Linked DNA regions of Methanococcus maripaludis. Each later gene encodes a partner of the first gene's protein in a complex. Links are inferred from orthologs where the notes say so. Each region holds a gene or a part of one and is shown in the gene's direction. Other genes may lie near its edges.

Evidence for each region.
Region 2: the proteins of wtpB (region 1) and wtpA are in contact, whole or in part, in a crystal structure (PDB 2ONK), measured with the Archaeoglobus fulgidus proteins. The link is inferred for Methanococcus maripaludis from one-to-one orthologs. Residues at the interface, in WP_010877607.1 of Archaeoglobus fulgidus: Asp44, Pro45, Ala46, Leu107, Gly111, Ser112, Ser113, Lys123, Val125, Asp126, Tyr208, Tyr209, Leu216, Glu219, Arg220, Tyr221, Leu222, Ser223, Glu224, Gly225; in WP_010877608.1 of Archaeoglobus fulgidus: Arg75, Glu79, Leu80, Arg144, Ser202, Glu203, Arg204, Lys209, Met213, Ile214, Arg215, Leu224, Glu226, Ser227, Gly228, Glu229.

The regions. Positions count from the first base shown.
Region 1 is NZ_JACDUL010000001.1:317,372-333,770, reverse strand. The notes cover bases 7,772-10,596. They hold wtpB (tungstate ABC transporter permease WtpB), read left to right. Parts: upstream 7,772-8,712; coding sequence 8,713-9,480; downstream 9,481-10,596. Other genes in these bases: HNP90_RS01775 (site-2 protease family protein), read left to right, coding at 10,593-10,596; HNP90_RS01780 (ATP-binding cassette domain-containing protein), read left to right, coding at 9,493-10,431; hypB (hydrogenase nickel incorporation protein HypB), read right to left, coding at 7,876-8,550; HNP90_RS01795 (DUF2120 family protein), read left to right, coding at 7,772-7,858. Also shown: HNP90_RS01835 (class I SAM-dependent methyltransferase), read left to right, coding at 1-21; pheA (prephenate dehydratase), read left to right, coding at 18-827; HNP90_RS01825 (LL-diaminopimelate aminotransferase), read left to right, coding at 935-2,185; rnc (ribonuclease III), read right to left, coding at 2,210-2,899; HNP90_RS01815 (TldD/PmbA family protein), read right to left, coding at 2,952-4,214; HNP90_RS01810 (protein translocase subunit SecF), read left to right, coding at 4,324-5,169; HNP90_RS01805 (preprotein translocase subunit SecD), read left to right, coding at 5,187-6,353; HNP90_RS01800 (flippase-like domain-containing protein), read left to right, coding at 6,407-7,429; more of HNP90_RS01795, read left to right, coding at 7,439-7,771; more of HNP90_RS01775, read left to right, coding at 10,597-11,195; HNP90_RS01770 (segregation/condensation protein A), read left to right, coding at 11,214-11,882; HNP90_RS01765 (DUF2226 domain-containing protein), read left to right, coding at 12,051-13,166; HNP90_RS01760 (hypothetical protein), read left to right, coding at 13,181-13,411; thsA (thermosome subunit alpha), read left to right, coding at 13,531-15,159; HNP90_RS01750 (prephenate dehydrogenase), read right to left, coding at 15,252-16,399. UniProt on the Methanocaldococcus jannaschii protein: Part of the ABC transporter complex WtpABC involved in molybdate/tungstate import. Probably responsible for the translocation of the substrate across the membrane.
Region 2 is NZ_JACDUL010000001.1:453,281-469,792, reverse strand. What follows is about bases 8,296-11,233. They hold wtpA (tungstate ABC transporter substrate-binding protein WtpA), read left to right. Parts: upstream 8,296-9,216; coding sequence 9,217-10,251; downstream 10,252-11,233. Other genes in these bases: HNP90_RS02580 (ABC transporter permease), read left to right, coding at 11,127-11,233; modA (molybdate ABC transporter substrate-binding protein), read left to right, coding at 10,333-11,136; HNP90_RS02595 (hypothetical protein), read right to left, coding at 8,296-8,905. Also shown: HNP90_RS02645 (30S ribosomal protein S8e), read left to right, coding at 1-38; HNP90_RS02640 (bis-aminopropyl spermidine synthase family protein), read right to left, coding at 92-1,264; pyridoxal 5'-phosphate synthase glutaminase subunit PdxT, read left to right, coding at 2,163-2,726; HNP90_RS02600 (hypothetical protein), read right to left, coding at 2,728-5,820; more of HNP90_RS02595, read right to left, coding at 5,840-8,295; more of HNP90_RS02580, read left to right, coding at 11,234-11,909; HNP90_RS02575 (ATP-binding cassette domain-containing protein), read left to right, coding at 11,906-12,967; HNP90_RS02570 (NAD(P)-binding protein), read right to left, coding at 12,972-14,162; HNP90_RS02565 (proteasome-activating nucleotidase), read right to left, coding at 14,217-15,440; HNP90_RS02560 (multiprotein bridging factor aMBF1), read left to right, coding at 15,742-16,218; HNP90_RS02555 (isopentenyl phosphate kinase), read right to left, coding at 16,226-16,512. UniProt on the Methanocaldococcus jannaschii protein: Part of the ABC transporter complex WtpABC involved in molybdate/tungstate import. Binds tungstate and molybdate.

The DNA.
Region 1 (16,399 bases):
TGCAGAATGGTGAAAAAATGATCTGCTGTCTCGGGCCAAAGGGAAGTTACAGTGAAAAAGCGGCTGTTACATTTTCAAAGGCAATAAAAGATGATGAAATCCAGTTTGAAGATTCAATTTACAATGTATTTAAGGCAATTGAAACTAATTCTGAATTTTTTGGGGTGGTTCCCTCTGAAAATTCAATTGGTGGTTCAGTATCGCTTACACAAGACCTTCTTTTGGAGTTTCCAGTAAAAATTCTCGGTGAAGTGGATATTTCAATAAACCACTGTTTAATTGGTTACGATATTAAAAAAATAACTGAAGTTTTAGCCCACCCGCAAGCACTCGCACAGTGTGGACACTACATTACAAAAAATAACTGGGATATAACGCCGGTTGACAGCAACGCAAAAGCTGCAAAGATAGTTTCAGAGAAAAAAGACGAAAAACTTGCAGCAATTTGTGGCGTTGAAAATGCTGAAATTTATGGGTTAAAAGTTCTCGATGAAAACATTCAGGATTATAAAAACAATACTACAAGATTTTTTTTGATCTGCAATAAAAACAAGGATTTTAAAACCGATTTAAAACCAAATAAAGTATCCCTTGTAATCGAGATAAATAAAAACATGCCTGGAGCATTTTATGAAGTTTTGGGCGTATTTAAGTACCGAAACGTTAATTTAACAAGGATTGAATCAAGACCTTCTAAAAAAGAAATTGGAAATTATGTATTTTACATAGATTACGAATATTATGATGACAATTCTGCACTGCTTCGAGATCTAAGGATGTGGGCATTAAATGTAATCGAACTTGGAAATTACTTTGTGTTAAAATAGTTAAAATTAGCGAAAGGATTTAATTTATCCATTTACATATTTTTAAATGCATTACTATTTATATGAAAACCGCTTATTTACTAAAAATCACTTATTTGGGTGTTAAAATGGAAAGTTACATTCAAAATTTGTTCGCTGAAAGAATTGGCGGCAAAAGCTTTGGAAAAGAAGATGTAATCTACAAATTCGAAAAAATTAAAAGAGCAAAACAGGCTGCGAAATTAAAGTACCCTGACATGGAATTAATCGACATGGGTGTTGGGGAACCTGATGAAATGGCTGACGAGTCCGTAGTTGAAGTTTTATGCGAAGAAGCAAAAAAACACGGAAATAGAGGATATTCTGACAACGGAGTTCAGGCTTTAAAAGACGAAATCCCAATTTACATGGAAAAAATTTTTGGAGTTAAAGATTTAGACCCTGTAAACGAAGTAGTTCACTCAATCGGATCAAAACCTGCTTTAGCATACATCACATCAGTATTTATCAACCCTGGCGATGTAACCTTAATGACAGTTCCAGGATACCCGGTCACTGCAACACACACCAAATGGTACGGTGGAAGTGTAGAAACCTTACCATTGTTAGAAAAAAATAACTTCTTGCCAGAACTCGATGCGATTTCAAAAGAAGTTAGGGAAAAAGCAAAAATCCTCTACTTAAACTACCCAAACAACCCAACCGGTGCTCAGGCTACCAAAAAATTCTACAAAGAAGCAGTTGATTTCGCATTTGAAAACGATTTGATTGTTCTTCAAGACGCAGCATACGCTGCATTAACTTACGGCGACAAACCGCTTTCATTCCTTACAGTAAAAGATGCAAAAGAAGTCGGTGTCGAAATCCACAGCTTTTCAAAAGCATACAACATGACCGGATGGAGACTTGCATTTGTTGCAGGAAACGAACTTATTGTAAGGGGCTTTGCAGCAGTTAAAGATAACTACGATAGCGGACAGTTCATCCCAATTCAAAAAGCGGGAATTCACTGTTTAAGACACCCTGAAATCACCGAAAAGACAAGGGCAAAATACGAAAGAAGACTCTCAAAAATGGTTAAAATCTTAAACGAAGCAGGATTTAACGCAAAAATGCCCGGAGGAACATTTTACCTCTACGTGAAAGCTCCAATTGGAACAAAAGACGGCGCTAAATTTGCAAATGCTGAAGAGTTCTCACAGTTCATGATAAAAGAAAAACTTATTTCAACCGTGCCTTGGGACGATGCAGGCCACTTTGTAAGAATGGCAGCATGCTTTGAAGCATTCAAAGACGGTGAAATTTCAATCGAAGAAGAAGACAGAATCTTAAACGAAGTTAAAAGAAGATTAACTGAAGTAGAATTTGTCTTTGAATAATTTTAAACTTTTTTAAATTTTTAATTAATTTTTATTTTTTTCAAGTTTTAAAAGTGCATTCTTAGCAGCTTTCATTTCAGCTTCTTTTTTACTTTTTCCGGTCCCCTTTCCAAGCATCTTTCGCCCAGATTTTACAGCCACAATAAATTTTTTATCGTGGGGTTCACCAACTTCTTCTAAATTTATGTATTCGATAGTTTTATTGTTTAATTCAGGAAATTCTTGCAATCTGGTTTTATAATCTATAAACAATTCTTTTGAGTTTTCTTCAATAATTGGAATTATATGATTATTTACAAACTTTTTAGCTGAATCTAGCCCTTGATCTAGATATATTGCTGCGATAAATGCTTCAAAAACGTCCGAAATTATTGCGGGTTTATTGTATCCTTTAGAATTTAATTCGCCCTTTCCCAAAAGCACATAATCGTTAAATTTTAACTTTTTAGCATATGTAAAAAGTGCACTTTCACAGACGTATTTTGCCCTCAATTTAGACATTTCTCCTTCAGATAAACTTTCTTTTTTAAACAGGTATTCACTAATTATTAACTCTAAAACAGCATCCCCTAAATATTCCAATCGTTCATTATCTTCTAAATTGGTATTTTTCTGTTCATTTACGTACGAAGAATGCATGAATGCTCGTTTAAATATATCTAAATCATTAAATTTTATATCAAGTTTCGAAAGCAGCTTTTCAAAATTTTTCATCAAACCCCCTACAAAAATAAATTTAAAAAAATAGTTAATTATCAGTTTTTAATTAAACAAGGATTTTTCCACTGAACAAAAGTGGTGGTGAAATTAATTTTCCTCTTTGTTCAACTCTATCGAGCGGAGTTGCAGTTTTTAAGATTTCAAAGATATTTCCTGAGAGAAGTCCTTTTTTAACAGGTGTTTTTTCGCCTTTTTTCATGATGTAGCTGTTGCTGATTTCAACTGAAAAGTCCCCTGTAATCGGGTTTGCAGTATGCGTTCCAATTAATGTGTTAATGTAAAGATATTCATCAATATTTTCAATTTTTCCAACAGGCTCAATTACGATATTTGTAGGCCCTACTGATGGAAGGCTTGAATATCCTCTGCTTGCATTTCCGGTTGACTCTTTTCCTTCGATATTTGCCCTTTTTATATCGTAGAGGTAGTTTTTCAAAACACCATTTTCAATAAGCATTGTTTTTTGAGTTCTTGTTCCTTCCCCGTCAACAACTGCGGAATAAAGCGAGTAATCTCTTGTTCCATCATCTTCAATTGTGATGTTTTCTCCAAATACTTCTTCACCGAGTTTATCTTTTAAAACTGACCTATTTCTTTGAACATTTTCAGCGTTAAATGCAGGAATAAGTGTGTAACTTAAAAGTGAGTTCAAAGCTCTCTGATCTAACACGATATTTCCTTCAAATTCCGTTTTTATCGCATTTGGATTTTTCAAAAATTCTACAACGTTTTCTGCAAGTTCTTTAACGTCGAAAATATTGTTTTTTGTTAAATAGTCATACGCAGTTTCCCCGTTATTGATTCCAGCAATTGATGCAGAGTAGTAGGTATTTTCTTCTTCAACATCAACCCCGTTTGAATTTAAAATTCTCGAATATCCGTAAGAATTTGAAACTCCTCCGTTCACGGTTGTAATTTTATTTTCTTTTAAGATATCTTTCATTTCAAAGAGTGCATCGATCAACTCTTTTTCAGTCAGGGTTTTTACATTATCATATAACATTCCCTTTGGATGTTTGTATTTTCTAGGGATCGAAAAACTTGTATCTGAATCATAAATTAAATTTTCCATCGCCTTATTTACCACATCAACGTCTTTTTTAGAGGAATATGCAAATCCAACGTTTTTATCTTTAATAACCCTTACTCCAATTCCAAAGTCATCAGATTCCTCAATACTATCTAAATTTTCCCCATCAAGCTCTGAACTAAAGTGTTTTCCTTTTGAGATAAATACTTCAGTTTCAAAACCTTTATTTTCAGAAGTTTCCATAATTTTATCGAGTAAGTATCCTAAATCTGTTTCCATGATAGCACCAATATAATTTCCATATATTCGTTTTTTATAGTTCATAAATATTTAAATAATATTGTTTTTTAATAATTGATGTTATGAACTCTATTTTTGGAGGGAGAGGATGAATATCAACTATAAGGTGTTAACAATTATTCCGTTAATTTTAGCACTACTATCTTTGGCCCTTGTATCGGTACATGGGCTCAAAGAAAGCATTGACGTAAGTGGGGGAACTGAAATAAGTATCCTCGCATCTGAAAACACAGATTTAAGCGTCTTAAAAGAAAAATTACCCGATTCAGAAGTCAAAATATCTGAGTCTTCAATCGGAACATTTGTTGTAATTAAATCAGGCCTTGATACTGACGTGGATTCAGTAAGGGCAGTAGTAAAAGAATTTTTTAACGTGGAAGACCTTTCAGAGTTAAGCTATACTGAAAAACAAATTGGTTCAGTTTTGAGCGGTAAATTCTGGGAAGAAGGAATGAAAGCAGTAGGATTTGCATTTATATTCATGGCAATTGTTGTTTATGCAATATTTAGAACACCTGTTCCAAGTGGGGCTGTTATTCTTGCAGCAGCATCAGATATGGCAATTGCAATAGGGGGAATGAGTTTATTTGGCATTCCAATTTCAACTGCAACAATTGCGGCACTTTTAATGCTTGTTGGTTACAGTGTCGATACAGATATCATGCTTACAACAAGGGTATTGAAACGGAGAACGGGGACGCTTGATGAGAGAATTTCTGGTGCAATGAAAACAGGAATAACAATGTCGCTCACGACAATTTTTGCAATGGCGGTATTGTATCTCGTAGTTACATTCGTGGTTCCTGCAGCAGATGTACTTGCAAATATCGCAGCAGTACTTCTTATCGGATTGATTGGCGATTTAATGCTTACCTGGATGACAAATGCAGGGATTTTAAGGTACTATATGACCGAATACAAAAAAGGGAAGTAATTTAACGAGGAGATAGAATGAAATTGCTAAAAGACCCTAAAGTAATAATTCTTTTAGTATGTATTTTGGCCTCCTTGCTACTTATTGCATTTAAGGGGATTTCCTTTGGTGTAGATTTAAGTGGTGGTTCTACAATAGTTTTACAGACTGAAACTGAGCTTTCAGAATCTGAAATGACAACTGTAAATGAAATATTAACAAGTAGGCTTAATACAAATGGACTTAGTGACGTTAGAATTTACCCTAGGGGAAGTGACGAGGTAGTTATTGAAATACCCGAAAGTGCGGATTTAGACAGAATAAAAAAGATTTTAACGCAACAAGGGGTATTTACTGCAATAATTGATAACCAGACTGCATACACAGGGCAAGATATATCTTATGTTGAAGAACCTGGAACAACTGCTTCAGGTTACGGGGTAGGATTTAAATTAACTCTTGACGGGGCACAAAACTTTGCAGATGTTGCTTACGGAAAAGGAGGATATCCTGTAGAACTCTACATGGATGATAATTTAATAAGTTCCCCGATTCTTTCAGCAGACCTTGCAGATGGAAATATACACCAAAGTCAAGTAATAACTGTTGCAGGATCAAATCCAACTGAAGATGATATCGATGAAGCTTGGGTTATTTACACAGCTTTACAATCAGGTTCACTTCCTGTAAAAGTACAGATTGAATACATCAGTTCGGTATCCCCTACTTTGGGATCAGAATTTATAAAAGGATCAGTAATTGCAGGATTGTTTGCATTCATTGCAGTTGCAGCAGTTATTTCATTTAGATATAAAAATCCAAAGATAGTTCTTCCAATCCTTATAACTGGATTTTCAGAAGTGCTTTTAATCTTGGGTTTTGCATCACTCATCAGCTGGAAACTTGACCTTGCATCAATTGCAGGAATTATTGCAGCAGTGGGAACGGGTGTTGATCACCAAATAGTTATCACCGATGAAACAATTGCTGGTGAAGCTAAAAAAGTAACCAAAAGTATTAAAAGGGCGTTCTTCATTATATTCGGTGCAGCGGCTACAACAATTGCGGCAATGCTTCCATTGTTTGTGATGGGTATTGGAATGCTCAAAGGATTTGCAATAACCACTATCGCAGGTGTTTTAATGGGAATTTCAATTTCAAGACCTGCATTTTCGAGAATAATACAATACGTATTAAAGAATTAAGTAATACTAGTTAGATAAAATAAATCACCTACTTTATTTTTTTCGGGGATCAGATGGACAGAAAACAGCACAGGCTTTTAAGAAACATTGTTGTATATGGACTCGGTATCTCCATAATTTCTTTTATAATTTACAAAATAGGCATTTTTGAAGTCTATGCAGTTTTGGCATCGGCAAATGTTGGAATCTATTTATTTGCGGTTTTTATTTATTTGGTAACCCTGTACGTCCTTTCAATAAGATGGAACTACCTTTTAAAATTAAATGGCCACAGTGCAGACCCTAAAAATCTTCTTCTATTAATTACCATGGGCCAATTTATAAACAACGTAACTCCGTCAATGAAAGGAGGAAGTGAACCATTTAGGGCGTATTATTTGTCAAAATTAGAAAAAATACCTTATCACGTTTCATTTTCAGCAGTTATAATCGAAAGAATACTTGATAGTGTTATATTTTTGATTTTCAGCTTTTTTGTACTAATATATTTCGCTTTAAAAGGCGTAGTTTACACTCAAGCTTTTGCTTTGGCGTGGATTTTAGTTGTATCCCTAACAGTTTCTATAATTTATATTGCAATGCATAAAGAGTGGGCTTTTAAAATAACACTCCAAATTGCAAAAATTGTTACTAAATTTTCTTCTAAAACATTAAATGAGCAAAAAATTAGGGATACGATAGACAAGTTCCAAAAAACAATGATATTCTTTAAAGGAAATAGAAAAGGAATGATTACATCACTGTTTATTTCATCAGCTTGGTGGATGTTAGATATTTTTAGAATTTATGTATTATTTATTGCAATAAGTACCCATGTAGCATTTATCTCGGTTGCATCAACATACCTCGTGGCATTGCTTGTTGGAATTTTACCGACTCTTCCGGGAGGTCTTGGAACAAGTGACACTGCAATGATTGCAATGTATTCTTTCTTTAAAATCCCTTATTCAAATGCGGCAGCAGGAACCCTTCTTGATAGATCGATATCATACATTGGGGTTACGATTATTGGATCAATAGCCTTTAAAATAATAAAGAAGAAATCCAAAGAAAAGGGTTACGAAGTTGAAAGTTAGGTGAGTATTATGAATAATTTGAACATGATTATGGGAAGACTTGTAAAATCAATGGAAGCTTTCAAAGGGTCAAAGCCGGTAATAAATAAAGAAGGAATTCTTTCAGTAAGAAGCGTTTGTAGGGATCCAGAATTTGAAAAATACAATTCTATAAAAGAATATTTAACAGAAAAACTCGTTCAAAATGGATTTGAATTGGCATCCGAAGATGATATTTTAGAAATGGCTACAAAAATAAACGATTTACTCGGAGATTCAGATACTTATACCGATGAATTTGCATTCGAAGGTGTTAAAAGTGGATTTGAAGACATCGGATGCGATTGCGATTATGTTGTTGGAAAAAAAGGTAACGCGTATGTTGGAATTAGTATGTGGTATGAAAAGACTGCAAAAGAGCCAAAATTCGTCGAAGTAATGGCAATTTAAAATAAAAAAGAATTTAGTTATTTTTGATTTTTAACTTCTTCAACTGTTTTTTTAATGAAATTAACAACTTCTTCAACGCCTTGATAATGTTTTATTGCTGTAAGAAGTACTTCCATATCCTTGTTGATTTTTTTTGCATCGTTTAACATTTTTTGAGGGTCTGCACCAACAGCTTCACAAATGTCTATTTTGTTGATTATTGTCAAATCTGCGGTTTTAAATATTTCAGGGTGTTTTTCAACGGTATCGTCCCCTTCAGTGACACTAACAACAACAGTTCGTTTGTGCGTTCCAAGATCAAAATCTGTTGGGCATATTAAATTTCCAACATTTTCGATAAATATAATATCTAAATTATCAAGGTCTAAATCATGGAAACAATGTCCGACTTGGTGGGCATCAAGGTGGCATTCTTTTCCCGTATTTAAGGGAATAACTTTAACACCGTGTTTTTCCATTCTTCCTGCATCGTATTTTGCGATGACATCGCCAGCAATACATGCGATTTTGTATTCATCTTTTAAATTATTGATCAAGTGTTCTATTAAAAGAGTTTTACCGCTTCCAATTGCACCCATGAAATCAAATGCAGCAATCCCGTGATCTTCCAATATTTTCCTATTTTTATCTGCATTTTTTTTATTGGCCTTAATTATGTCTTTTCCGATATTCAAAACGTCGACAAAATGCATTAACATCACCTTAAATTAGCCATAAGTTAGAAGTATAGATAATTTCAAATCTTATTTTATAAAAAAGGGTATTATTTGAAAAATAATTAATGAATTATAATTACCATTACTTTAATATATTAATTCTAGCTATTTACATATAATTCGGTGTGTTGTGATAATTTGAAGGCAGATAAAGGATTTAATTTGTTATTTTTGGTAATTTCACTATTTTTACTCTCATTTGTTTTACTTCCTTTGTTAAACATGATTTTAAATCCAGGAAATGTTGAAGGTGCAATTCACGATTCGGAAGTAATTAAATCTCTTCTTGTAAGTATAAAAGCAGCAGGTACTGCAACTGTTCTCGCGATTTTTTTAGGGATTCCTCTATCGTATTTGCTTGCAAGATATCATTTTACTGGAAAAAATGTAATCGAGGCAATTATCGATATTCCAATGGCAATTCCCCACTCTGTGATTGGTATCATGATTTTAGCATTCTTTTACGGGACTTCAATTGGAAGGGGGATCGAAGATATCGGTTTTGAAATTGTTGACAATTTCTGGGGAATCGTTGTAGTAATGCTCTACGTTGGACTTCCTTATATGGTTAACAGCGGAAGGGATGGATTTTTAATGGTTGAAGAGGAGCTTGAAAATGTTTCAAGGACACTTGGTGCTTCAAGAATGAAGACTTTTTTTAGTGTTTCCTTACCTTTAATCAAAAATAACATGGTTTCAGGAAGTATTTTGACATTTGCAAGAGGTATTAGTGAAGTTGGGGCGATATTGATTGTTGCATATTTCCCTAAGACGACACCAGTATTAATTTTGGATAGATTTAATGAATATGGGCTTAGCGCTTCAAAACCAATTTCTGTAATTATGATAGTGCTGAGCATTGCTTTATTTTCGGTATTTAGACTTGTGAGATATACTAAGAATTAATCGGGGTGCATTATGCTTAGATTAGAAAATTTATGCAAATCTTGGAAAGAATTTCAACTTAAAAGTGTAAATTTAGAAATTGGGGATAATTACTGTATACTGCTCGGCCCGAGTGGTGCTGGAAAATCAGTTATAATTCAGTGCATAACCGGGATTTTAAAACCTGATTCTGGAAAAATATATTTTGATGGTGAAGATATAACCGATATACCTCCAGAAAAACGAAATTTTGGTTACGTTCCTCAAAATTATGCACTTTTTCCACACATGAACGTTTATAACAACATTGCATATGGAATGAAACTTAGAAAATACCCTAAAATAGAAATTGAACAGAAAATAGAAGAAATTTCTGAATTTTTAAGGATTAGTCATATACTAAATAGAAAACCAACGACGTTGAGTGGTGGGGAACAGCAAAGGGTTGCAATAGCAAGGGCACTTGTACTCGATCCTAAAATCTTACTCCTCGATGAACCAACTTCTGCACTCGATACGAACATAAAAGAAAATGTAATTTCAGAATTGAAAAAAATTGGAGAACTGGTTCCGATAATACACATAACACACGATTTTGTAGAAGCAAAAACACTTGGAAACCAGATCGCAATATTGATAAACGGGGAATTAAATGATTTTGGAGATTCCGAAATTTTCAGAACTCCTAAAAATGAAAAAATAGCTAATTTTTTAGGTTACAATGTCATAAATGAAGAAAAAGAATCATTTGCGGTAGCTCCTGAAGAAATATTGGTAAAAAAACATGCAGATACCGATACTGAAGAATATATTAAAGGAAAGGTTGAATCAATGGTTGATTTTGGATATTACAAAAAAGTATCTGTCAATATTAACGAAACAGTTGTAAAAACCATAACTGATGGCGAAAATTCTGTAAATGTCGGGGATATTGTATCTATTAAATACAAAAGAAAAGTTCCAATCAATTAATTAAAAATTCATTTTTACATTTTTTAATTTTTAAAATACGATTTTTTTATATTTTTAGAGATAAATTACTTTAAAAGCACTTACTATTTTAAGTAGATTAAATAAAGATAAGGTCAAGTATTTTAAGAGGAATATTTTGGATTATTATCTGGTGAAAAATAATGAGTTCATTTAAGGGAATTTTTGGATTTAACCGCATTGAATTAAAAGATCTGCTGATTTCATCACTTGCAATAGCTCTCGTAGTGGTCTGGCCGAGAGGATTTCCATCGTTTAATTTGGGATTTCTTTTGCAATATGTTGCAGCATTAATTACCGTTGGAATTGCATTTATTTTTCACGAACTAGCACACAGGACTGTTGCAAGACATTTTGGAGCATGGAGTGAATTTAGGGCTTGGTATGAGGGACTTGGAATTGCTTTATTTTTAAAGGTACTTCTTGGATTTACATTTATTGCACCAGGTGCTGTGTATATCCATAAAGATTACCTAACAACAAAAGAAAACGGTTTAATTTCGATAGCAGGGCCTTTAACAAATATTGTACTTGCAATTTTATTTATGGTTCTTCCGATACCTGCAATATACTATTCAGGATATTACATCGATATTGCAGGATTTGGATATTACGTAAACATATTTTTAGCATTTTTCAATATGATTCCAATATATCCATTTGATGGCTCAAAGGTTATGCGATGGAATTCCTTAATTTGGGCTGCAATCTTTATTCCCCTCGTTGCATTATATTTCTTCGTCTAAAATTCAAGGAATGATAAAATGGAGTTTGACCTCTGGGTTAGGATCATTAAAGAAAGCATTGAAAAAAAGGATGTTGATCCGTGGAATATCAACATTTCCGAAATAACAGATGAATACCTTGGAACAATAAAAGAACTTAGAAGATTTGATATACGGCTATCTGCCGATGTAGTTTTAGTTGCAGGAATTCTTTTAAGATTAAAATCGCAGGTACTCTACGGTGAATGTGAAAATGCATTTAATGAAGAAGAGGAAGAAGTTTACGAAGATGATTATCGAGATGACGATTATACCGAGCCTGAAGCTGTAGAAAAACCTAAAAAAGAAACAGCTAAAGAGGTTAATCCCGAAAGCATGACATTAGATGGTTTGATCAGTACCCTTAAAACGGAACTTAAAAAAATTAAGGATACAAAGCCAAGAAAAAAACGAGAAGTTGTAAGGCCAACTGCACTGTATAATCTCGTCGAAGAGATGATTGAAGAAGACGATATTTCGGATATCATGGAATTTTTGGTTTTAGAACTTAAAAAATCGGGCGGAAAATTTACATTTCAGAATAAATTTAAGACCAGAGAAGAAATTATAAAGAATTTTTTGCCTGCATTATACCTTGCAAACGATGGAAAAATTGACATCGGTCAGGAAAATCTGTTTGAAGAATTAAATTTGGAATTAAAGAAATAATTTCTATTTTTTAGAGTCAAGTGTTTTGTTTTTTACATTTCATTTTTTACTTTTTAACAAATATTTAAATCGTATACACATCAATTTTTTCGAAAACTTTACATATTAATTGAACAAAAGTATAATTATTAGAATATATGTTCATATAATATGAATAAAGGTAGTGGTATGTTAAGAAAATCATTTTTACGAGACATGGAAAAAATAGACAGCTCTATTGTCGGAATTGGAGAAATCACTGCAAATGGGATAAATAACGCTGTTTTTGCACATGTAACAAACGATAAAGAAAAGGCAAAGGCTGCAATAGATTCTTTGCTTTCTGCAGAAGACATATCTAACGAAATTCAAAAAAAGTGTATAAAGATAATCGCACTTCAACAGCCGGTTTTTGCATCTGATTTAAAAATTGTAATGTCGATAATCAAGATTCTAACGAAATTCAAGGAACTTAGAAATACAGCTTTAGATATTGCGCATAAAACTTTACAGAATGAATTGAAATACTCCCCAGAAGAGGTAGAATATTTCAGCACACTTGGAGAATATTTAACGTTTGCAATAAAAAATATGATTTCGATGTATTTTTTAAAAAATCACACTGGATTAGATGATTTTAAGGTATGTATTGGAGAATTTGAAAAACTTTGCGGGGACACGAAAGAAATATTGAAAGGATATTCTATCGATGAATTTTACACGGTTTATGATGATAAAGAACCTAAGTTTTCTTATTTAAAAAGTGGATTGATGCGATATACTGGTAAATCCGCTTTGGAAGTTTTTGATGAGAAAATATACCGTAATATAACTGAATTTGAAGTTTCCATATATTTACTTAATGAACAGGACATGGAATTTTTTTCAAATAATTATCATGATATAGGTCTCGAACCTAAAAAAGAAGTTATAAAACAGGAATTTGATCGGGAAAGTCTATTAAAACAGTTAAATATCAAAGCTCCAACTGATGAGGAAATAGATTCGCTCGTAGAATCGTGTTTTGAATCCGAAGAGGATATTGAATTTAAAAAGTCAATCGTGGTTCGGGAAGTCAGTAATTTTTTAGATGGATATTTGAATAGTGTTCAGCATACGTTTGATTTGGAGATATATAATGAAAAAAATCAATTAAAATGTATATGTAATATAAATGTAAAGAAAAAAAAGTTTTTTGGACTTTTGGGGAATAATTTCGATACTTTTTACATTAAAAATAATTTAAATGAAATTATATCTAAACACACAGATGCAGACGTTTTAATCAATATTACAACAGACTAGTTTTTGGTGGTTTTATGAGGGCTTATTCGGTTAATCGCGGAAAATATATCGTGACAGATAATGGTTTTGAAAAATATCTTGGAGAATATAAACTCATTAGTGGAATCAAAAAAGAGAAAGTTAGAAATGTTTCCGAAGAGGATATTGAAAAAACCATACTTCTTGAAGATTTAAGACTTTGTGGAAAGATTGTTGAATGGTTAAATAAAGATATAGAACGTATAGTTAAAATATTGCATGAATAACCCCTTTTATACATCATTTAGAAAAATTAAATCAAAATCTTTATATATACCTTCATAGTCATATACATACCGAAGCAGTACATTTTACCAATCAACATTTTTAAAACAGAGGTGTAATTATGGCACAACCAGGAGTTTTACCTGAAAACATGAAGAGATACATGGGAAGAGATGCTCAAAGAATGAACATCTTAGCGGGAAGAATCATCGCAGAAACAGTAAGATCAACACTCGGTCCAAAAGGAATGGACAAAATGTTAGTCGACGACTTAGGGGACGTTGTTGTTACAAACGACGGTGTTACAATCTTAAGAGAAATGAGTGTAGAACACCCTGCAGCTAAAATGTTAATCGAAGTTGCAAAAACACAGGAAAAAGAAGTTGGCGACGGTACAACAACAGCTGTTGTAGTTGCTGGTGAATTATTGAGAAAAGCTGAAGAATTATTGGACCAAAATGTACACCCAACAATTGTTGTAAAAGGATACCAAATGGCTGCAGCAAAAGCTCAAGAATTGTTAAAAGCAATTGCTTGCGAAGTTGGAGCTCAAGACAAAGAAATTTTAACAAAAATCGCAATGACCTCAATTACTGGAAAAGGTGCTGAAAAAGCTAAAGAACAATTAGCTGACATCATCGTTGACGCAGTTTCAGCAGTAGTTGACGAAAACGGAAAAGTTGACAAAGACTTAATCAAAATTGAGAAAAAATCAGGCGCATCAATCGACGACACCGAATTAATCAAAGGTGTTTTAGTTGACAAAGAAAGAGTAAGCGCTCAAATGCCTAAAAAAGTTGTTGACGCAAAAATTGCACTCTTAAACTGTGCAATTGAAATCAAAGAAACAGAAACAGATGCAGAAATCAGAATCACTGACCCTGCAAAATTAATGGAATTCATCGAACAAGAAGAAAAAATGTTAAAAGACATGGTTGCTGAAATCAAAGCAAGCGGTGCAAACGTTTTATTCTGCCAAAAAGGAATCGATGACTTAGCACAACACTACTTAGCTAAAGAAGGAATCGTAGCTGCAAGAAGAGTTAAAAAATCCGACATGGAAAAATTAGCTAAAGCTACCGGTGCTAACGTAATTACAAACATCAAAGACTTATCAGCTCAAGACTTGGGTGATGCAGGTCTCGTTGAAGAAAGAAAAATCTCCGGAGACTCAATGATCTTCGTAGAAGAATGCAAACACCCTAAAGCAGTTACAATGCTCATCAGAGGTACAACTGAACATGTAATCGAAGAAGTTGCAAGAGCAGTAGATGATGCTGTTGGTGTAGTAAGCTGTACGATCGAAGATGGTAGAATCGTAGCTGGTGGAGGTTCAACAGAAGTTGAATTATCCATGAAATTAAGAGAATACGCAGAAGGAATCAGCGGAAGAGAACAACTCGCAGTTAGAGCATTCGCGGATGCTTTAGAAGTAATCCCAAGAACCTTAGCTGAAAACGCAGGACTCGATGCAATCGAAATCCTCGTTAGAGTTAGAGCAGCACACGCAAGCAACGGCAACAAGTGCGCAGGTTTAAACGTATTCACTGGAGAAGTTGAAGACATGTGTGCAAACGGTGTTGTTGAACCATTAAGAGTTAAAACACAAGCAATCCAATCAGCAGCTGAATCAACAGAAATGTTACTCAGAATCGACGATGTAATTGCTGCAGAAAAATTAAGAGGAGGCCCTGACATGGGCGACATGGGCGGAATGGGTGGCATGGGCGGAATGCCAGGAATGATGTAATTCCCCTTCCTTCTTTTTTATTTTTGGAAAACAATATTTATATATTTAAATATATTTAAAAAAGTATTCGGATTTTCGGGCAATATGTAAAATTAATATCTTAATTTTCCACCGATATTTTTGATAATTTCATTGAAAATTTCTTCCAATGTCTTCAAATCGTCTTTTTCATAAGAATTTATCCTGAAAGTTGCACTTAATTCATTTTCATCAATTTTATCTCCAGAATATGTGTCAATTACTTCAATTTCAAATTTATGGGTTAGCAATTCAAGAATTATGCTTAAATCAATGTCTTTTTTAAATAATACTGAAATATCTACGAAATATTTTTCTAAATTTTCAATTTTCCAATCTTCAAGTTCCTTATTTTCCATCAATGAAACGTTTGAAATATTTAAAATTACTTCCTTTTCGTTCTGTTTTAAAACGATATTGTCAGAGTAAATTTCTTTTAAAATGCCATAGTGCACGTTTTCAGAATAAATATGTTTTAGACCGATTTCTTTTCCAATAGATTTTAATAATTTTTCAGTTTCTTTTGAAATTGCGTAAACTGCTTTGTTAGAGCAGTTAAGTCCTCTTTTAGTTTCATTTCCAAAATGTTTTGCAGAATTTTTCATGTTTTCTACAAAACTATCTCTATCTTTATTTTGGACGATTTCACTTATATTTTCGCAGTTTTTGATGAATGTATCATGAATAGTTTTTATCTGCGGGTTGTGCATCTGGATATCTGCATAGAGGTACGGGTTTTGTCCGATTATCCTTGCAATAATATTTATCATGAGTTCGTAAATTGGCGATGCAAAGTTTTTGGATTCTTTTATATCGATTCCAAGATCTTTTAAGGTTGATCCAAGTGAAATATATACAAAATGAGTTAAGCCCTGAACCACACCCATGATTTTGTCGTGTTCTTTTGGGGAAACGACAATTACCTTTGCTCCTTCATTTTCCAAAAATTCCTTAACTTTTTCAAAAAATGGATTTTTTTCCTTTTCAATTGGTGTGAGAATTACAACCTGCCGATTTAACGAAGGAGTTTCTGGCCCAAACATTGGGTGTGTTGGGAGTACAAATACGCCACTCTTTGAAAACTCTTTCATCAATTCTGAAGGCCTTTCTTTTATCGAAGTGATATCTATTAAAAGTGAACCTACTTTTACATGCGGAGCAACTTCTTTAATCACGTTTTCAGTTACATTTATTGGAACAGAAATTATTACGATATCTCCTT
Region 2 (16,512 bases), 140 kb from region 1 along the record:
AAGATGGTGTTGTAAACGCTGTTTTATTAACAGAATAATTCTCTTTTTTTATTTTAAAAAAATTTAAAATTTTTATTTTTAAGTATATTAGTTAGTTCTGTTTTACTTTCGATCGTTTAACCATCGAAAATTTCTTTCCACCACATTCACAGGTTAACTCTTCTATTCTTTTTATTTTATCTCCAACTTCGTGGATTTTTTTGCAGTTCATGCACTGGTAGTATCTTAAAGTTGGTTTTAATTCTCCCGTGTATATTTTTTCAGAATTAACTTCTATCTTTTTCAAATTTTTTCCAACGAGTCTTGCCAGAAATGTGGTGTTTCCAATAATTTCTGTTCCTTCATAGAAGTTAAATCCGGGAATTAATTCGTAAATTAAAAAGTTCATATTGTTGATTGATTTTTGCAGTTCAATGTATTCCTCTACAGGCTTGTGAGAGAATGCAAGATACAATATACCGTTATCTCCGAGTGCTTCGATACCTCTGGACATGAAAAGTACCGCGCCGTTTAGGGTATATGGTGGATCAGTAAATATGGTGTCAAATTTGTTTACAAATTCACTTGGAAGTTCGTTTTTAAAGTCCCATTTTACAGTTTTAATGTTTAAATTCTCTTTTTTAGAAACTTCTGAAATTAATTTTAAAAGTCTATCATCGATATCCAAAACAACAACTTCACTGCAAAGTCCAGTCATTGCAGTTGAGATTGATGCTAGATCATCATCACCAACAAATAAAACTCTTTTTCCTTCTAAATCTCCCCGATCAGCCATTATCGCAGCTCTTGCAGTTGCAGTTTCAGGTGTTGCAAAAGACTGATCGATCATCGTGTTTACTTGCGGTCTTAATTTAGCATAGTTTTTTTGTTTTTTCAAGATTTTTTCAAATTTTTCATCAAATACAATGTTTCTTCCATTACATACTGGACATTTCAGGTCAGATTTAAGTTTAAGTCCAAGTTCCCTTTCAACAAAATCGACACCTTCTTTTGAGAATAGTGCCCCTTTATCGTCCCTTTTTAATAAGGATTCTCTTTCAAGAATTGATCTAACTTTAGATACGATTGGGAGTGGCAGTTTTACATACTGACCTATTTTTTTCGTTGAAATTGGCTGTTTTCTATATATGCATCGTAATATATCTTCAACAGCTCTTTCTCCTTCTGAAACTTTCACGTTTTTTGCAACACGCTTCAAAAATGATTTTTTAGCATCAATTTTTAAGTTTTCCGTTTTTTTACCCATGCTTCCTATAATCTTCATGAATCCACCAGTTTATATTACAATAAAATAATAGCATCTTATTATTAAAAAATAACACATAAAACAGTATATCTAAATTAATAAATTAATACTCCCAAAATAAAAACGTGCCAAGGGGGTGATTCGAACACCCGACAACTGGATCTTCAGTCCAGCGTTCTCCCAGGCTGAACTACCTTGGCAATTTCCAGTTAAATCCACAATTAAGCATATCTTTTTTAGTATTTATACTTTACTGCATAAAGTTTATATAGCAGAATGTTGATTGTTATTGTGCGGTCAAGTAGTATGACAGCGAGCCTCCTTAGCTCAGTAGGTAGCAGCGACGGACTGTTAATCCGTAGGTCGCAGGTTCGAGCCCTGCAGGAGGCGCCATTTTTTCTAACAAATTATTCACTCTCAAGACCGGGTACGGGCCCGTAGCTCAGGCTGGTTAGAGTGCTCGGCTCATAACCGAGTGGTCATGGGTTCAAATCCCATCGGGCCCATAATATATGAAACAAGCTCCAGTGGTGTAGTCCGGCCAATCATCCGGCCCTTTCGAGGCCGGGACTCGGGTTCAAATCCCGGCTGGAGCATTTTATTTTTAAGTGCAGGGGTTGTCGAGCCTGGCCAAAGATGCAGGACTTAGAATCCTGTCCAGTAGTGGTTCCAGGGTTCAAATCCCTGCCCCTGCATTATATCAATCGTAAAAGATGATTATTGTGGCCGTGGTAGGGTAGTGGCTATCCTGAGGGACTGTGGATCCCTCGACCCGGGTTCGATTCCCGGTCTCGGCCCCATTTTTATTTTAGGAAGATATATTTATTAATTTAGATATATAATTTATTATACAAATTTTTAAATAATGATTCAAAACTATCCGTATTAAGTACAATTTATAAAAAACGGTGAATTTATGAAAATAATGGGAATACTTGGGATTCAGGGAGATCTCGAAGAACACGAAGATGCAGTTAGAAAAGTAAACTGTATTCCTAAACGGATAAGAACTGTAGACGATTTAGATGGGATAGACGCTTTGATAATCCCTGGTGGTGAAAGTACCACTATTGGAAAATTAATGGTAAGCTACGGATTTATCGACAAAATTAGAAATTTAAAAATCCCAATACTTGGAACCTGTGCAGGAATGGTTCTTTTATCAAAAGGAACTGGAAAAGAACAACCATTACTTGAAATGTTGAATGTAACAATAAAAAGAAATGCATACGGTAGCCAAAAGGATAGTTTTGAAAAAGAAATAGTATTGGGCGGAAAAAAGGTACACGCAGTATTTATCAGAGCCCCACAAGTTGGCGAGATCCTTTCAAAAGACGTTGAAATAATTTCAAAAGATGATGGAAATATTGTTGGGGTAAAAGAAGGAAATATTATGGCAATTTCATTCCACCCTGAACTCTCAGAGGATGGAGTTATTGTATACGAATACTTTTTGAAAAATTTTGTCGAAAAAAATTAAATCAAAAATTCATACCCATTTTTCTTTTTTGAATTAATTCTGCTATTTCTGAGCTTATATATGGGTTCGGGCTGTTTTCAAATTCTTTCAATTCTTCAAATAAGTAATCTGGGATTTTATCTATTCCTTTTATTTTAAAGAATTTTATTAAAAAGAGCTTGGAATCATCATTTGAATTTTTAAGGTAGTCTATAATTCTTTTACTCACCTTTTCGAGGATATCTTCTTTATCTTCGAAATTACATGCATAGATTACCTCAAGAGCTTTTCTAAATACAATCCATTTTTTATCATCGCTTATTAAATTCAAAACTTTTTCATGGATATCAGGATAATCTGTACATTTAACATTTAATTTTACCAAATTTGCAAGGGTTTCTAAGCTTTCAACCTGTATTTGTGGCGTATTTTCATCAAGAAGTTTTGAAATGAGTGTCAAATATTCTTCTGATTTTGAACTGGTTAGAACAGCTTCTTCAAACCATGAAGATTTTTTATACATCACGGTTTTTAAAAATTCAAGTCCTTTTTGGGACAATAATGGATATTTTTGATTTAAAATAATTTTTGAAATATTTTTAAGTATTGGTCTTTTGTATTTTTCAAGTTCGTCCATTAAAATGGGATCTTCCAACTTTAAATTATTTTTTAGCACTTCTAAGAGAATTATGCTAATAATTAATGAATTTTTGTCTGATTCTAGGATATTAAATTTCATAAAATCTGAAAATTCAAGATTTACGTAATTTAGGGTTTTATAGTCTTGAGTTAGCAGATATTTCAATGAAAAATATATTTCTTTCCAGGTTTGAGTTTTCACATCGACAACTTCAGATTCGAGGTTATTTTTAGATAAATACCCATTAAGTTCAATTTTTTCATTAAATATTCTTTTAGATTCTTCAGTGCTGAGTTTTTCAAGTATTTTTAGTGAAAGTTCTGTTATTTTGGAATTTACTTGTGGATATATTGCAAATTCTTTTATTTTTTTAATAATTTTTCCATCGATCTCAAAACCTTCTAGAATGTATTCCAAAATTTCATTTAATGCATCTATTCGTCTTGAAACTATCATTTCGTCTAAATTTCCATAAATAATATTTTCGCGTGATTTTGGAACTTCTGGAAACCTATTTTTCAGTCTATTTAATATATTCTCTGCAATTTCAAAGTCTTTTTTAACAGAACATAATTCAAAGAATAAATCAAAAAATTCTTCAGTTAAATCCTGTTTATCAATGAATTCTAGTATTTTTAATATGTTTTCGCTATCTTTTGTTTTAATGTAGCTTCTCAATTTTACCTTAAGCCGGATTACTGCAGATCTTTTAAGTTCGAAATTATCCAACGCCTTTTCAAGTGTTTCAAACTTTTCTTCCAGATTTTTACTTTCATAACCGATTAAATCCTTTGAATTAGGAATTAATTTTAAGGTATCTTCACAAATTGTCCGAACAATATTAAATCGGTCTGTAAAATATTTAGTTGTAAGGGCGCTTTGAAATTTAGATTTTATTTCAACATTATTCAAGATTTCAGGATATTTTTTAAGTAACTTATTGTAAAAAATTGCCAAATCTTGCCGTATTTCCATATTTGGATCATCAAAACACGAGATGGATTCAATTATCAAATTTTCAGGGATTTTAAAACCCCTATCTAGAATGATGTGAAGTATCCATACACCAACAGATCTTACAAGATATACACGGTCATTAAGGACTGAGTTAATTAAACCATAGCTGTATTTTATATCATTTGGAACAGCATATGTGAGATTACCCAGTTTTTTTCCGATTTCAAACCTGTAAAACCAGTCCTCGCTGTCAAATTTTTTCTCAAGAGATCGAAACTGTTCAAAATTCATACTTTTTGGAACTTCAGCATATTCATTTACGAGACTTTCATTAAAATATGGGCTTATTTCCGGACGTACTATATCATAAAGTCCTAAATTTGCGATTAATTTAATTCCACTATAATAGTTTAAACTGTTATATCTTAAAATATTTCCAAAATTGTTATTTTCGAGAATTTTTTCAATATTTAAATTCAGTTCACTATTTTTCAATAAAACAAAAGAATTTAGCATTTCAAGCCCATAACTACTGATTAAATAGTTATCATGGTTTAAATACCGAGTAACTAAATTTTTAATAAGTTTTAAGGCTTTTTCAGAAGTAATGTTTGAATTAACAAGTATTCTTATGTACGCAGAAGTTAAAATTGCATTCAATCCATCGATTTCATTTTTATTTTCCAATGCATTGTAAATTGAGGGATATATTTCCGAAATTTCATTTTCAGATTCATTTAATTTTTTTAGTAAATTAACATATTTTTTAAGCGTAATTGCAGATATAATTGCATTTTTTTCTTCTGAATCAGTTAAATGTTTCAAAACAAGTAAAAATTCGTCATCACTAATTTCTTTTTTTAAATTAATTATCACTAATTTTTTAAATGCGTCATTTGTGTCATCCCAACTATTTTCATCGATATCTGGAGATTCTATTAAAAATTTTAATTCTTTTATAATTGATTTGGGAATATTTTCAAATTCGTCAAGTATTGCTTGAGCAAGTATTTTTGAAAGTTCTGATTTTGAATATAGTGAAATCATCGAAAGTTCGGGAAGTGAATTCTTAAGGTATTCTGGAGAATATATCGATACAAATCCCAATACTAACAATGCTTTTACAACTTCAAACCTATTTTTCGAATATAATTTTGAAGTATGGTATACTACGATATTATCGATTACTTTAGGGTTTACCGAATCTATGATCTGCCTTGAAAACTCTTTTACAAGGTGGTTTGAAAATTCGGTATGTATGTAAACATATATTAAAAGTTCTTCGGATTTTTCAGGATATTTTAAAAGAATATTTTTGATGGAACTAAGTAAATTTAGCAACACTGCAATATTATTATCGGAATTTAATAATACAATTTTTTGCAGTCTTTCTCCAAGTTCTTCTTTATCGAGATATCCCAAAATTTTTGCAGCTTCCGCTCTTTCCTTGTACTCGTTAGATTCGATAAACTTATCAAAAAGTGGTGTAAGGTCTTTTTTAGGCATATTCTGATACATATTGTGGCTCCAGTAATTATCAGATAATTTTTGATTCTATCTCTTCAATATCTCTTTTTATATCGTAATTTTCAGACTTTTTAAGTTCAAAAAGTTTATTTATCAAATTTTCGTCTATTTTGGATACATCCTGAATTTTAAAGAATCTCAATAATACCAATCTAGAATCATCGTTTGATTTTTCAATTTTTTCAATCAGAAGTTTGGAAATGGTGTTTAAAAGTTCTTTATCCATACTATAATCGCTAAGTACTTTTACAATTTTTTTGAAATTTGTCCAGCTTGAGGTATCCAGTAGGACAATAAGTTTTTCAAGAAATTCCTTTGAGAACGCGTAATATTTTGAATTTTTAGCATGGTAATCGAGTGCATCGAGAGTTTCTCCAACTACTTTATCGTCAGGATAATCTAAAAATAAATTTAAGAATATAATCCAGTCCCTATTTTTTGAATTTCCTGCGATATTCTTTGAAAGCCATTCTGGTTTATTTTTAACGATTTCTACAGTTAATAAAAGTGCATTTTTTGAAATTATGCTGTAATCTGTTGAAAGTGTTAGATAGTATAAATCATCCAGAAGTTCTGAATTTTCAACATCTATTTTATTTAAAAAATCTGAGTTTGGGTCATGAATTACATTTTTTAAAATTTTCAGGATAATTGTAATTAATATTACGGAAGGAATTTTTGAATAATCAGATAAAAAATACAGTATGTCGTTGAAATTAATCGATTCGTAATCGTAATCTGATTTTTTATGTAAAATATGGTTTAATTTTACGTAAAGTTCTTCTGGAGATATATTTTTTATTTTTTCATCAGATAGTCCCTTGATCCCCTTTAGATCGTTTAAATAGGTATCAAATTCTTCTTTTTCAAGAACTATTCGTCTGCTTTCAAGATCTGATTGCAAATTTAAAATATTGAGGCAGGATTTTGTAAGTTTTTCATCCCTGTACATTATTAAAATTTCTTTTATCTTCATACTCATTTCTTCGCTGAGTTCGAACCCTTCTTTTAAATAAACAAGGATTTCTTCAAGCCCGTCGATTTTGTGTTCAATTATCGGATTATTCAGACTGTTTGAGATTTGAATTTCAAGGGATTTTGGAATTAATTTGTACCTGTTTTTTAAATTATTTAGTAAATGATCTGCACTTTCATAATCTTTTTTTAGTTTTACGAGTTCTTCGATTAAATATGAAGAATCTACTTTTGATTCATATGTTTCGAGGAATTTTAATACTTTTGAAATATTTTTTTCATCATTTTTTAGGATGTAACTATCCAACATTATCTTTAATTTTTCCAGAAATGCAGCAGAAGATACGGGGTTTTCAAGATATGATTCGGGATAATCTACAATTTTTAATTCGTTCTGAAAATTTTCCGAACGGTTTTCTAGATTGTCTAAAATTTTATTTAGAATATCTTTTATAATGGCTTTTGAAGGAGAATGTTCTTCGGTTACGTGGAGATTTCCCAAGCTAAATTTAAGTTTTGATGCAATATTGAAGTTTTTCAGTATTTCTGAATTTTTTTCCAGTAATTCGTTGAAGAATAAGTAGTATTCAAGTCTCAATTCCCAGTAAGGACTTTTTAGGTTGTGGATTGCTTCTAAAATAATTTTTTCAGGGATTTTTACATCGTATTTTGAAAGTATTCGAAGCATCCATATGCCAATATTTCTGACGAGGTATACTTCATCATGAAGAATCTGGTTTAAAAGGTCAAAGTTTATAAAGTCTTTAGCTTCGTCAAAATACAGAACCGTTCCAATTTTTTTTGCACTTTCGTATCGCTCAAGCCAGTATTCATTTTCAAAATTTTTTTCAGTAGATTTCAAATACTGGTATCTTTCTGCAGGGCCCATGTAGCGCATTTTTAAATCAAGAGAACTGATTAAATACGGATTTTTATCGACTTTGGGTAAGGTATTATATTTTTCAATTAAAAGGGGCATTCCAAAGTGATAGCATAGAGGATGTTCCTTTAAAATATTTTCAAATGGATAATTATCAAACGTTTCATCAATTTTTTCATCTAAATCCAATTTTTTCATTTTAAACAATGAATAAAGGATTTTTAGGGAGTATGCTTTTGATAAATGCTCCTTTCCAGAAATATTCTTTTTTAGGTAGTAAAATATCTTTTCAAAATCCACATTTTTAGGTTCCATATCTAAAATACAGCACATATCCAAGATCAAATGGCATGAAACCAGCTCTTGTATATTATTCAAATGTTTTTTATAGAATTTTGAAATTTGGTCGTTAAATATCAAAGGATATTTTGAAAATGCATTTTTAACTTCTGAAATATTGTTTTTAAGTGAAATTGCAGCGAGCAATGAATAAAAATCGTTTTCATTTGATAGGTATTTTAACAATTCAATTATTGTATTTTCACCCAATTCTTCTGAAATTGCGAGGTCTGTTAGTGATTTGGAGATTTCATCATTGGTATTAACAGAACTGACTGGTTTTGTATCCATTTTTTTATTGAACACAAGGTGGGAATATCTCAAAAGGTTTCTATCAAGTTGTGAAAAGTCGTCAAGAGTTCCAAGTGCGATTAATTGCACCAACTCGGATTTATCATATGTTGATACCATTACAATTTCAGATAATGCTTTATCTAAAAATTCCGGGCTGAATCTTGAAATCAAAGAAAGTCCCACTATTCCTTTTATTCTTTCTTCCGTATTTTTTGAGTAAATTCCGTTTTTAAAATGTTCAACATGCCTCTCAATTACATCGGGTTCAAAAGCTTTTATCGCATGTTTGGCATGTTCTGAGAGAATGTTGTTCGAAAACTCTGTAGTGAAGTATATGCAGGATAAAAATTCGCTGAAAACTTCCGGAAATTTGTTTAAAATGTTTGAAAACGCAGTTATTACATTTAATCTTATTGAAATGTCATTTTCCAAGGTAAGTTTTAAAATCTCATCCATTCGACTTTTAATTTCTTTTATTCCCAGGTACCCTAAGATTTTGGTAGCTTCTGTCTTTTCTTTAACGTCTTTCGAAATTACGTAGCCATCAAACCTTTTCAATAATTCTTCTTTTGACATTTCCGCATACATGGCCTCACCAAAAAGACTGAATAAAATCAAAAATACTGCGTTGAAACTATTGTTATTACTTTTCTATTTTCCTACATATATCAATATTTCTATCCCGGATTTAACGTTTTATTTAAAAAAATCATATTATATCGTTATTAATATCATCAAATCTTTAAAAAAGTCTTTTTTATTTTATGTAATTAATTATGGTTACCTAGTCCACATAGATAATATATTTAATTATAAAATATTACGTCTGAAATCATCTAGTAATGTATATATAATTTTTAAGTACATAAGATAGGTGTTAACCTAATGGTGGTGGTATTTTGAATAAAAAATCATTAAATATCGTTGCAACGCTCGGGATATTACTTGTTCTCGCGTTCAGCGGATGTGTTGACCAAAGTGCTTCTGATTCCACTTCAGAAGAAAAGGTATTAAAAATATTCCACGCAGGAAGTCTTGCAGTTCCTTTCTTGGAATATGAAACATTGTACGAGGATGAATATCCTAACGTGGACGTTCAGAGAGAATCTGCAGGCAGTGTCGCTTGTGTTAGAAAAATAACTGAACTCAACAAAACCGCAGAAATATTGGCTTCTGCAGATTACACGTTAATCCCTGATATGATGATGCCAGACTATGCGGACTGGTACGTAATGGTTTCAAAAAATGAAATCGTTATCGCATACACTGAAAACAGCCAGTACTACGATGAAATTACATCAGACAACTGGTATGAAATTTTCCAAAGGGATGGAGTAAAATACGGTTTTTCAAGCCCTAATGACGACCCCTGCGGATACAGAACCCAGATGGTAGTACAGCTTGCAGAAACAGCTTACGGAGATTCAACAATCTACGACAATCTAATGCTTAAAAATTCAAACTTCATGGTTGATGAAAATGCGGATGGAACTTACCTTGTAAGAAGCCCTTCAACCATTGATGTTAACGAAGACAAAGTATTCATGAGGAGCAAAGAAGTAGACCTCTTGGGCCCCTTAGAAACTGGTGCATTCGATTACTTATTCATATACAAGAGTGTTGCAAATCAGCACAACTTATCATTCATAGAACTTCCTGATGAGATTAACCTCGGAAACTATGCAAATGCAGATGATTATGCTACAACAAGCATAATTTTAGAAGGTCAAAACAGTACGATTCTCGCAAAACCAATCGTTTACGGAATGACTGTACCTTCAAATGCAGATGACTACGAAGAAGGAGTTAGTTTTACAAAAATGGTATTGGAACACCCTGAAGTGTTCGAAAATTCAGGACAACCTGCAATTAGCCCAGCAATCGCTATTGGAAATGTTCCTGAAGAATTAAGCGACTTAGTCGTAATGGGATAATTAAAATCCCTTATTTTTTTTGCACTTTTTTACTTTTGAACATATGTGCAAAATTACTACTATCTATAAATCGGTGATAATTTGAAAAAAATATTGGTGCTAGGAATTGTTGGAGTTTTACTTCTAACCTGTTTTGCAGGCTGTACCGACAATTCAGCAGATGCAGGCTCTGAAAAGATATACGATGGTAAAACATTAAGATTGTGCTGTGGAGCAGGTTTGATGAAACCTATGAATGAAATAATTGCTAACTTTGAAAACGAAACCGGGGCAAAAGTTCAGGTTCATTACGGTGGAAGTGCTGAAGTATTCGGTGTTTTAACCACAACCGGTGAATGTGACGTATTTATTCCTGGTGCATACAAATATACTGAAGATGCAATGAAAGCAGGATACATATTAAATGAAACTGTTTTAACTGTGGTCGACCACGTTCCAGTAATCGCGGTTCCTGAAGGAAATCCTAAAAATGTAACGTGTCTTGAAGATTTAGCAAGAGAAGATGTATCTGTTGTTTTAGGGGACCCGCAAGCATGTGCTATTGGAAAAACTGCTAAAAGCATATGTGAAAAGAATGGAATATGGGAAGCTGTAAATGTAAATGTTGAAGTTTTCACGCCTACTGTAAACCAGCTTTTAATCTACGAAGCAACAGGACAGGCAGATGCGACTATAATCTGGGAAGACATGGTTACATGGGCAGAATCAGAAGGAAAAATTGTAGTTATTCAAATACCAAAAGATCAAAATACCATAAAAACAATACCTACTGCAGTTACCACCATGGCAGAGGATGTTGAATTTGCAAAAGCTTTCAATGATTATGTAGTTTCCGAAGAATCATTTGAACTCTGGCAGAAGTGGGGTTTTAACCCATGCAACTAATTAGTTTTAAAAAAATGTCAATTTTTCTGACATTTTTGTTTACATTTTTACTTTTTTTATCGATAAGTTCACTCATTTTAGTTCCAAAGTTTGAAGACGTGTTTGCCGCGTTATTTCATCCAGAAATGATCTATTCTCTTAAAGTATCGCTATATTCATCATTAATTTCAACAGCATTTGTTTTGGGATTTTCAATTCCTACAGGCTATGCCATATCTAGATATTCATTTCCTGGAAAAAGTATTGTCAAAGCAATACTTGATTTACCGATAGCATTTCCAGAACTTGTGTTGGGGCTTGCACTTTTGCTTTTATTTGGGCAAACTTTTATCGGGGACTTATTGGAGTTTTTTGGAATAAAGGTGGTATTTACTAAACTTGGAATAGTTGTAGCTCAGATTTTCACAGCACTCCCCTATGCAATAAGGATTGTATGTTCTACTTTTCAAGATATTAATCCGAGATACGAACTTGTTTCTAGGAGTCTTGGATACGGCGAGTTCGAAACTTTTAAAAATGTTACTCTTCCGATGGCGAGAAGTGGAATTTTTGCTTCATCGATAATTGCTTTTGCAAGATGCATGGGTACGTTTGGAACTGTCTTAATGCTTGCCGGTGGAACGTACATGTATACAGAAACGCTCCCGATAACGTTGTATCTAAACATGTCATATGGAAATCTTGGAATGGCGATTTCGAGTGGAATAGTACTCTTAATGATATCCTTTATTGCGATTTTGATATTTGAGAAATACGAAGGAGGGAAATTTTGAGTTTCGTTAAAGTTGAAAACTTAAATATCAATCTGGGCGAGTTTAAGTTAGAGGACGTTAATTTAAGTGTTGAAAAAGGAGATTACGTAACAATAATTGGGCCAACGGGTAGTGGAAAGTCCATACTTTTAGAAACTGCGCTTGGGTTTTATACTCCTGAAATTGGAAGGATATTTGTAGAAGAAAAAGAGATAACGAACTTAAATCCTGAAAAAAGAGATATAAGTATAATTTATCAGGATTATGCACTGTTTCCGCACATGACAGTTTATGAAAATATTGAATACGGTCTTAAAAAGAAATTGAAGGATAAAAACATCATAAAAGAAGAAATTCTTCAGATAACAAAGTTGCTTGGAATCGATCATCTTCTCAACCGAAAACCCGAAACATTAAGTGGTGGGGAAATGCAGAGGGCATCCATTGCAAGAGGGCTTATCATAAAGCCAAAAATCCTGTTTATGGATGAACCCTTCAGTGCACTGGACGTTAAAACGAAAGAAAAGATTAGGGTACTCGTTAAAAATGCAATAAAAAAATATGGAACAACGGTACTCCACGTAACACACGATTTCGATGATATCTGGAGTCTTGCAGATAAAGTACTGATAATGAAGGGCGGAAGAGTTTATCAGTATGGAACTCCAGAAAATGTATTTTCAAATCCTTCGTCCGAAATTGTTGCAGATTTTGTGGGTACAAATATTCTCGATTCAAAAGTGGAAGAAGTTTCAAATGACATTTCAGTTTTGGATGTTTCTGGAGTAAAGATATATTCTTCTGATATTGCAGAAGTTGGTGAGAATGTAAAAATATCGATTAGGCCAGAAAGTATAATCGTTGCTTTAAAATGTTTTGACAGCTCCGCAAAAAATGTATTCAATGGAAAAGTTACAGAAATCCAAAAAAGAGGACATCTGGTCTGGTTAACTTTGGATATTGGCGGCATTGATATAAAAGTTCTCATAACACCAAATTCACTCGAAGCTTTGGAAATTAAAGAAAATAAAAATTTATGTGTGATGTTCAAAGCATCAGGTGTCAAAATAATAAGATAATAAATTATTTTTTTAATTTTTCAATATGGTTTAAAACTGCAATGACACTCATCGCAACACCTTCAACTTCAATTCCCCCGACCCCTTTTACGCCATCTCCAACAAGTAATAGATTATCTCTAACGATTGGATTTAGGTCAGTTCCATTTGAAGCATGATTTACAGGCCAACCATTACCGTAACTTTGAATGGATATCACTTCGTAGTCTTTTCCACCAAATAATGATTCGATATCATTTAAAGCAAGGTTTATTTCTTCTTTGGTATTATTTTTGATCTGGGTTGCATGTAGCATTATTAAGTTATAGTCTTCTTTTGTCAAACTCCTGTCGACATTTGAAGGCTGGTTTAAACCGTTAATTCTTTCGCAATCAGTTGTAAATATAACACTTGCACCATCTACAAGACTCGATTTACTTGCAACATTTATTTTTATTCCTTTTGACGGAACTGGCTCTTTTTCAATAAATTTAACATTTGAAAGGCTTTCCGTTACTTTTGGAGATGCATTGCTTATTACTATGTCAAAGGGTTCTGAATCAATAAATGCACCATTTCCTTCAATTTCGATTTTTTCTACTGCATGACCAGTATAAATTTTTCCGCCGTTTTTATTAATTATTTCAACGAGGCTATCGATAACGCCCTTACAACCACCAACTGGAATTCCGGGGCCTCCAAATTTATGATATAATCTACTTATTTCCATAACTTCTGACATTGGGGTGTCATATGCATTTAAACTCAAAGCCCAACCGCTAAACGAGTTTCCAACCGCAAGAGCGAGGGGTATATCTTCTAAAAATTCACCAAATGGCATATTTTTGTCAATTTTTCCAAGTTTTAGGCTTGCAGCAAGTTTCAACCCTTTTAATTTTTCCTTTGTATTAACAAGTCCAAAAATGTCCTTGTATTCGTGATTTTTTCCGTTTACTCGAAAGTATCCATCTGGCACGGAATTTACTATTTTTACGTTACTACCTGCTCTTCGAAGAGTCTGTGCTAAATACCCGTCATTTCCATGGGGTATCATGTGAAGAGCTCCAGTAGTTAATTGAAACCCTTTATAAGGAATATTTGTAAACCTACCTCCAACAAATGGAAGTTTTTCGTAAATTGTAACTGAGTGTTCCTTTGATAAAATTGCACCGCTTAATAGGCCCCCAAGGCCTGCTCCAATAATTCCAATTTTCATAAACATCACTTAAAAAAGTTTAAAATAAAAATAATTTAAAAAAATAGTAGTTAATTATCCGTACATTACGGTTAATTGTGGCATATCGTAACTGCATTTTTCTTTTTTACCTGTAATTTTTGAGATAGCTTCTTTGAAGTCGTCCATTTTGATGAATTCTCTTTCTTCTCTTATCGCAAACATACCTGCTTCGGTACATACTGCCTTTAAGTCAGCACCAACCATGTTTTCTGCAAGTTTTGCAACTTCTCTCAAATCAACATTTTTGAGGTTCATCTTTTCAGTATGGATTTTCAAGATTTCAAGCCTTCCATCTTCATCAGGCATTGAAATTTCAATGATTCTATCAAATCTTCCGGGTCTTAATATTGCAGGGTCTAAAATGTCCGGTCTGTTCGTTGCAGCAATGATTTTTACATCGCCTCTTGAATCAAAACCATCCATTTCTGCAAGAAGCTGCATTAAAGTTCTTTGAACTTCTCTATCTCCACCGGTTAATGATTCAGTTCTTTTGCTTGCAACTGCATCGATTTCGTCAATGAATATGATGCAAGGTGATTTTTCTTTTGCAAGTTTGAAAACATCCCTTACAAGTTTTGCACCTTCACCGATGAATTTTTTGACCAGTTCTGAACCAACAACTCTAACAAATGATGCGTTGGTTTCGTATGCAACAGCTTTTGCAAGAAGTGTTTTTCCAGTTCCCGGAGGTCCGTAGAGCAGTACTCCTTTTGGTGGAACGATACCCACTTTTTCAAATAGTTCTGGGTTTTTAAGTGGAAGTTCTACTACTTCTTTAATATCCCTAATCTGATTGTTCAAACCACCGATATCTTCAAAGGAAATGTCTGGTTTTTCTTCAATTTCCATTGCCATAGCTCGGTAGTCTTTTTCTTTAGGAAGTACTTCTACAATTGCAAGTGTCTGTTGATTTAAACAAACTCTTGCTCCTGGAACAATGTCTTCAGGATCTACAAATTGTGAAAGGTTTACAAGGAAATTTGGGCCTGTAGAACTTTTAACAACTGCTTTTCTTTCGTTTACTTTGTCGAGTATTGTGCCGAGTATTAATGGCGGAATTCTTAATTTATCAAGTTCTCGCTTTAATATTTCATTTTCTTTTTTAATTTGTACGTTCTCTCTAGTTACATCTTTATTTTTTAATTCCAATCTCAAAACTTTACTTTCTAACTCTGCAATCTGAGTTTTCTCTTTAAATTCTTTTAAATCCATTTTATTTTTTTCTATATCTGTGGAATAATCATCTGGGTAACTCATGATTTACCTCCATAATAATTATGATAAAAATGATGCTATATAGCGCTTTCTCATTGATTTTTTTTCTCGCAAAACAGTTTTTACACCCATCGAAAACATTTTTACATCTTTCCAATAAGGGTATATGTTTATAATTTATTTGAGCTATATAAATTTATGGATATACTATATAAATACCAAAATAGATACTATTAAATAATTGAAAATATATTCTCTAATGAAGCATTTACCATTTAAATGCTATGTAATCTGGATAAATTGGTTAAAAATATCTCTAAATTTAATATATTAAGGTGTAGGTATGCAATGCGAACTCTGCGGAAAAGAGGTTAAGGATATCATTAAAACAAGAGTAGAAGGCGTAGAAATGAATGTATGCGAGGCTTGTGCAAAGTTTGGCATGTCGCCGAAAGGATATTCTAGAAAACCAAAGGCAGTATTCAAAACTGAAATAAAAGAAAAACCAGTTAAAAGACCTAGAAAAGATATGTTTGATAATTTAAAAACTCTGGTCGAAGATTACGGCTCTCTGGTAAAGGAAGCAAGGGAAAAGAAAAACATGACCTTGGAAGAACTTTCAAGAGCTGTTGGAATTAAAGAATCTCTCATTCACAAAATAGAAAGAAACGAAATCGAACCTGAGGAAAAATACGTAAAAATCCTCGAAAAAGCACTTGGAATTTCTTTCTACGAAGAAGGAGACTACAATTACGAAGCAAACAATGATGAAAGTGATTTTACACTTGGGGACTTTATTAAAGTTAAAAACAGAAAATAATTTAAAATTAGTTTATCAGTGTTCCTTTTACATTTTTTAAAAGGGCATTGTATATATTTCTTTTTTTATTTCCATTAAATATTATCGTTTCAATGCCTAAATTATAGCATTCCATTACTTTTAGATGCATTCCGCCAGTTACATCTTCTTTATTTGATGGTTTCAACGATTTTAAAACATCTTCGATATTTTTTGAATTGATATTTTCAATTATTTTAAATTTTGAATCCCACACACCATCGACATCAGATGCATGAAGACTTAAATCCGGGTTTAATTTTTTTGAAAGATATG